One region of the Bradyrhizobium betae genome, then DNA from elsewhere that is predicted to be linked to it. Evidence: riboswitches for the same ligand, from Rfam matches in the RefSeq annotation. Region 1 holds a riboswitch; the other holds the start of a gene.
What was found. A riboswitch is a leader RNA that binds a small molecule or an ion and turns the genes downstream of it on or off. The one in region 1 is predicted to bind cobalamin.

Region 1 (3,401 bases):
AACCTTGTGAGGCATGCGCTGCTCGAGGCCGGCATCACCATGTTCGGCGCTCTGCCGCGCCATGCGGAGATCAGCCTGCCGAAGCGGCATCTCGGCCTGGTGCAGGCCGAGGAGCAGGCGGAGATCGGCTCGCTGATCGACGAGGCCGCGCGCTTCGTTGCCGAGCATGTCGATCTCGATGCGGTGTTGCGATCGGCCGCGGCCTGGTCACCGCAGCCTGCGGCGAACGGCCTGAACGTCACGCCGCCCGGGCAGCGCATCGCGCTTGCGCGTGATGCCGCGTTCTCCTTCGTCTATCCGCACATGCTGGAAGCCTGGCGCGCGGCGGGCGCCGAGATCCTGCCGTTCTCGCCCCTGGCCGACGAGGTGCCTGACGCAAGCGCCGATGTGTGCTGGTTGCCCGGCGGCTATCCCGAGCTTCATGCCGGAAAGATCGCCGCCAATGCGCAGTTCCGTGGTGGTTTGCGCGCCTTCGCCGAAACGCGGCCGGTGCACGGCGAATGCGGAGGCTATATGGTGCTGGGTGAAGGCCTCACCGACGCCGACGGCATCCGCCATGAGATGACGGGGCTGCTCGGCCTGGAGACGAGCTTTGCCAAGCGCCGCATGCATCTGGGCTATCGTCTCGCTGCGCTCGCTGCCCCGATGCCGGGGCATCGGGTCGGCGCACGGCTGCGCGGCCACGAGTTCCATTATTCGACGATCGTCGCGCAGCCGGATACGCCGCTCGCGGTGGTGCACGATGCGACTGGCGCCGTCATCGCCGAGACCGGCTCGCGCCGCGGACACGCCACCGGCACGTTCTTCCATCTGATCGCGGAGGACCGGTGAGCGGTTTTGTCACTTTCGTCTCCGCCGGCCCCGGCGATCCCGAGCTGCTCACGCTGAAGGGGGCCGCGCGGCTGCGCGAGGCCGACGTCGTGCTCTATGACGATCTCGCCTCCGGCGCGATCCTCGAACTCGCCCGGCCCGGCGCCAATCTCGTCGCGGTGGGGAAACGGGCAGGGCGGCCCTCGACCAAGCAGCACCACGTCAACCGTCTGCTGGTCGACTATGCTGCGACCGGCGTCCGTGTGGTGCGGCTGAAGTCCGGCGATGCCGGCATTTTCGGCCGCCTTGAGGAGGAGCTCGAGACGCTGCGCGAAGCCGGCATCGGCTACGAGATCATTCCCGGCGTCACCACGGCCTGCGTCGCTGCGGCGCAAGCCGGCATTCCGCTGACCCGGCGCCACACCTCGCGCCGGGTGCAGTTCGTCACCGGGGCCGATGTCACCGGTGAGCTGCCGCAGAACCTGAACTGGGCGGCGCTGGCCGATCCCGAAGCGACCACCGTGGTCTATATGGGCCGCCGCACCTTTCCGGCGCTTGTCGCGAAATTGATCGAACACGGTCTGGCGCCAGGCACTCCGGCGCTGTTCGCCGAATCTCTCGGGCGCCCCGATGAGCGGCTGGTCCGCACCACAATTGCCGAACTGGCGGAGCAGCTTGCGCGCGGCGGCGCGGCGTCGACGGCGGCCGTGATCCTGTTCGGTGCGCTGGCGGGGGATTATCCGTCATGATCGCTCCGGCCGCCGCTCGCCCCTTGACGCAGGCTCCGCGAAAGGGGCACACAGGAGATGCATGGTGCTCGACGCGGCGCAAAGCGCCGGAGCATAATCGGGAATGGGGATGGGCGGACCCAATTGCGGCGCCCCAAACCCCAGCCGCCCCCGCGACTGTAAGCGGTGAAGGGACTCCGAACCGCCACTGGGCCGCAAGGCTCGGGAAGGCCGGAGAACCCAGTGAGCCGCGAGCCAGGAGACCGGCCGTGCGTGTTTTGAGGCCAACGCCGTCGGGTGTGACGGCAGGAAGGATCTGAGCCATGCATATCGAACCCGGGATCGTGACGGGCGCCAAGCTCGTGTTGAGTTACGCAACGGGCATCGCCGCAGGCGGCGTTGCCCTGAAGCTCGCGGTCGAGACCGTGCGCGAGCAGGGCATCGGCTCGCTTGCGTTGCGCACCCTCGCCACCACCGCGCTCGTCTTCACCTTCTTCGAAATCCTGCCGCACTTCCCGGTCGGCGTCTCCGAGGTGCACTTCATTCTCGGCTCGACCTTGTTCCTGCTGTTCGGGGCGGCCCCCGCAGCTCTCGGCCTAGCCTTCGGTCTGCTGTTCCAGGGCGTGTTCTTCGAGCCGCCGGATTTGCCGCAATTCGGCATGAACGTCACGACGCTGCTGGTGCCGCTGTTCGCCATCCAGGCGATTGCGGCGCGGATCATTTCGCGCAACACCGCCTATGTCGATCTCAGCTATCGCCAGGCGCTGGCGCTTTCGACGACCTACCAGGCCGGCGTGATCGGCTGGGTCGCGTTCTGGGCGCTGTATGGCTCCGGCTTTGCCATGAGCAACCTCGCCAACATCGCGACCTTTGCGGCCTCCTATGCGCTCGTCATCGTGATCGAGCCGCTGGCCGATCTGGCGGTGCTGGCGCTGGCGAAGTCGCTGCGCGGCGTCACCGCACCCGGCCTCGTCACCCCGCGCCTGCACAACGCGGCCTGAGAGACAAGCGAACGGGCGGCCATCGCGGCCGCCCTTCGCACTCGCGATGCTCACGCTCTCCCTGATAGGCATCGGTTGCGGCGATCCCGAGCAGCTCACGCGCGCCGCGATCCGTGCCATCAACGCGGCCGATCTCGTCCTGATCCCGCGCAAGGGAAGCGCGAAATCCGATCTCGCCGATCTCAGGCGGACGCTCTGCACGGACGTGCTGACCAACGACAAGACTGGGATCGCCGAGTTCGATCTTCCCGTGCGCGACGCCGGTGAGGCGGACTACCGCAAGGGCGTAGACGATTGGCACGATGCGGTTGCCGCGACCTGGTCGCGGACGATCGCGAGCCATCTTGGCAGTGACGGCAAGGTCGCGCTGCTGATCTGGGGCGATCCCTCGCTGTACGATTCCTCGCTGCGGATTGCGCGGCGCCTTTCTCCCTTGCCTGATATCGAGGTCGTGCCCGGCATCACCTCGATCCAGGCGCTGTGCGCGGCGCACGCGCTGCCGCTCAACGACATCGGCGAGCCCTTTCTGGTCACGACGGGGCGCCGTCTGCGCGAAGGCGGCTGGCCACAGGGCGTCGACACTGTGGTCGTGATGCTCGACGGCGGCACCGCATTCCAGTCGCTTGATCCCGAAGGCCTGCAGATCTGGTGGGGCGCCTATCTCGGCATGCCCGACCAGATCGTCATGTCCGGCGCGCTGGCTGAGATCGGCCCGCGCATCTTGGCCGCACGCCAGGAGGCGCGCGAGCGGCATGGCTGGATCATGGATAGTTACATTCTCAAGCGCAGGCCGTAAGGCGAGCGAGGCAGCATGCTTCCCGAATGGGTCACTCGAAAATGCCCCGATGTCTCCGCGATCCAT
Region 2 (3,401 bases), 1.3 Mb from region 1:
CGATCAGGATGCACCGCGGCGTGATCGACAAATATATCGGCGACGCCATCATGGCCTATTGGGGCCCGCCCTTCATCGAGGAGGACGAGCCGGCGCTGCTCGCCTGTTTCGCCGCCATCGACATGGCCGACCAGGTGCCCGCGCTGCAGAAGCAATTGCCCGACCTGCTCGGCATCCGCGCCATGCCGGCGCCGTGCGACTTGCGGATCGGCATTGCCACCGGCGAGGTCCTGACCGGCAGCATCGGCTCCGAGCTGATGATGAGCTTTACCGTGATGGGCGACGCCGTGAACCTCGCCTCGCGCCTGGAAGCCGTCAACAAGACCTACGGCACCCGCATCCTGATCGCGCAGGCGACGGCGGCTGCGATCGGATCGAACCTCGAATTGCGCGAGATCGACCATGTCGTGGTCGCCGGCCAGAGTGTGCCGCAGCCGATCTTCGAGGTGATGGGCAGGGCAGGCGATCTCAGCACGGCGCAAGCGAGCCTGCGCGCGCGCTATGCCGAAGGCCTCGCTGCCTATCGCGCCCGCCGCTTCGACGAGGCCCGCGTCGCCTTCAACGCCGCGCTCGAAGCCGTCCCCGGCGACGGTCCCTCACGCACGCTGCTCGCCCGCATCGCGCAGTTCGAGGCCAGCCCGCCGGACGAAGGGTGGGACGGTGCCTGGCGGCTGGAGCAGAAGTAAGCGGCCGCGGCGGTGTCTCCACGCCGCCTGCGCCGACGAAAATTGATTCTACTCCATAACGATGTTCGCCGTGACCTATTTCCCGGGCTTAGGTTTGCTGTCCTTGAGGCGTTTGATGGGGATACGCCGATGACAGATCTTGAGGACAGGCTGGAACGGTTCGAGACGCTCACCGCCGAATGCGAGTTGATCACCCAGCTCGCCACCGACAGCACCAAGCGCGAGTTCTATCTGAAGCTGGCGGAGCAGTGTCGCCAATTGGCGGTCGATCTGCGGCAGGAGATTGCCACCAAGGCCGACGCGACCAAGACTGCTGCGACCAAGGCTGCGGCTTGAGGTCGATCCTGACATAAGCGCCGGACATGCAAAGCGCGGCATGAAGCGTGGAACCATTGCGGTGCCGCGCAGTCGAAATCCGTTTTTAACGTTTGTCACGCATCCTTGACGCGTGGAGATGTTTGCCGGGTTGCTCCGCTGCGGGAATGCCGGGGGCTCGTTGCAATGCAGCGCGACTCGCGGATGTCGTTTGATCGTGCCTCACAGGGCCCTCCCATGCGTCTGCTTGCGGTGATCGTGCTCGCGCTGATGACAGCAGCCTGCAACCAGGAGCAGGACATCACCGGCTCGACCCCGGTCTGCGCGTTGCGGACCTACAGCCCGTACAATCCCCGCGACATCAGTCAGTGCGTTGCGGCCTGCAAGGCGTGCGACCACGGCAACACCGTGACCTGCTCGACGTCCTGCACGCTCAAGGGCGCGCGCTGAGCGGCGCCCGTTCCCCCGTGACTGGACTGACGGTGCCCCGGCACCGGAACGATTGCGTCGGATCATCATTAGAACAGGCAGGCAGGTCACGGAGTCCAATGGAATGGGGATGCTTGATCCCGGTCGGTTTCTGGTGTCGTGCTCGCATTGCGAGGCCTGGCCGATGGCCGCCAATGTGAAACGCGCGAGCTGGTCGGCGTCCCCGCACGAAGTCCGCTTCATGTGCCCGCGCTGCCGCCGCGAGGAGACCGCCATCATTTCCGCGTCCGGTCAACTGATGCCGATCAAGCGCGCTGACATCCCGACGCACGACGTGGCCGCGGCCCAGGCCCAGCGGTCAAGAGGGCGAGCGTAGCTTGCCCGTATGCCGGCGAGCGGGCGGTGGTGCGGACGCGCTTCGGAATGGAACCTGCCTGATTGCGCCAGCTCAATCTTCGGTGCGGGGCTTCGGCGCTCATGCAACCGGCCGATTGACTCCCTGCTTGCCCGGCTCGTAGATTGCTCGGTGACGGTTCTCCTCACGGAGATCAAAAGGGAACGTGGTGCGCGAATGTCCCAACTCCGGGATTTTTCTCAATGCCATGGCTGCCCCCGCAACTGTAAGCGGTGAATCTCTCGTCATATGCCACTGGGAATCTCGGTCCCGGGAAGGCGACGCAGAGGTAACGACCCGCGAGCCAGGAGACCTGCCGTCAGCCGTGGTCACACGCGAAGATGTCGGTCGGGGAGTACAGACATTGGTTTCACCGGAGCAGTCCATCGCTCCGACCTGAAACCTCGTTCGCTGTGACGTGCCACTGACGTCACACCGAGGTTACAATTGTGTCCCGTATTGTCTCTGCCGCCAGGCGCCTCAGCGCCGGCCTGTTCGCGACCACGTCCCTTTATTCGCTTGATCCATCGATCGCCCGCGCGCAGCAAGCCGTCGCCGAGCAGCTGCCGCCGATCGAAGTGACGAGGCCCGACGATCCGAACCGCACGCGCGCCCGGGCCACTGGCGACGGCGATACGACGAGCCGGCGCGCGCCCGCGAATGTCGCCCGGAGCGGAGCGCCGGCGGCCGGCTCCTCCGGCGCCGCCAGTGAAGCCGTCGCCGGCAACGGCGGCATTGTCGGGGCCGCCACGACCGTGATCACGGCCGCGGACATCGCACATGCGCCGTCGCAGACGCTCGCCGAGATCATCGCGGTGCAAGTCCCGGGCGCTCAGATCACGACGCTCTATGGCGGGCCGGTCGCCGCGAAGACCGGCGTCGATTTGCGCGGCTTCGGCGCCTTCGCCACCGCCAACACGCTGGTGCTGGTCAACGGCCGGCGGCTGAACGACATCGACATGGCGCAGGTGGACCTCTCCACCATCCCGCTCAATTCGATCGAGCGCATCGAGGTCACGCGCGGCAATTCCGGCGCGGTGCTCTACGGCGACAATGCGGTCGGCGGCGTGATCAACATCGTCACCAGGAACGGCGTCGGCGCACCGCCCGTGGCCGCGCGCATCGAGGCCGGCTTCGGCTCGTTCAACACCAGGCTTGCCAACGTCTCGACGTCGCTCAATTCCGGGCCGTGGTCGACCTCGTTCTACGGCAATGCCGTCAGTACCGACGGCTACCGCGACAACAATCGCTATGTTCAGAAGAACGGTGTCGGCAATCTCAACTACACGACATCGGGCCTGACCGCTTTCCTGACCGTGACAGGCGACGATCAGGAACTGCGGTTGCCGGGCGGCCGCACCGTCGATCCCTCCATCGGCCTCGACGAACTCGCAACCGCCCGAAGGGGGACCAGCACGCCCTTCAACTACGCCAACCAGCAAGGCTTCAGCGCCACCGCGGGCTTCACCAAGACCCTGGTCAACGGCGTCGATCTCATCGTCGATGGCGGCGTGCGCGACAAGAAGCAGCAGAGCGCGTTCTTTGCGAGCCCGATTCCGGTGCCCGCGTTGTTCACG

Region 2: linked by a shared signal. The riboswitch ahead of F8237_RS31805 (TonB-dependent receptor) and the one ahead of F8237_RS03780 (energy-coupling factor ABC transporter permease) in region 1 are both predicted to bind cobalamin.

What each region holds. Positions count from the first base shown of each region.
Region 1 covers NZ_CP044543.1:729,231-732,631, reverse strand. The annotation lists gene F8237_RS03790 (cobyrinic acid a,c-diamide synthase CobB) at 1-831, shown strand, start outside; gene cobA (uroporphyrinogen-III C-methyltransferase) at 828-1,559, shown strand; cobalamin riboswitch at 1,605-1,824, shown strand; gene F8237_RS03780 (energy-coupling factor ABC transporter permease) at 1,862-2,539, shown strand; gene cobF (precorrin-6A synthase (deacetylating)) at 2,586-3,335, shown strand; gene cobT (nicotinate-nucleotide--dimethylbenzimidazole phosphoribosyltransferase) at 3,351-3,401, shown strand, end outside.
Region 2 covers NZ_CP044543.1:6,604,789-6,608,189, forward strand. The annotation lists gene F8237_RS31785 (adenylate/guanylate cyclase domain-containing protein) at 1-686, shown strand, start outside; gene F8237_RS31790 (hypothetical protein) at 816-1,022, shown strand; gene F8237_RS31795 (hypothetical protein) at 1,239-1,451, shown strand; gene F8237_RS31800 (hypothetical protein) at 1,561-1,806, shown strand; cobalamin riboswitch at 1,945-2,159, shown strand; gene F8237_RS31805 (TonB-dependent receptor) at 2,274-3,401, shown strand, end outside.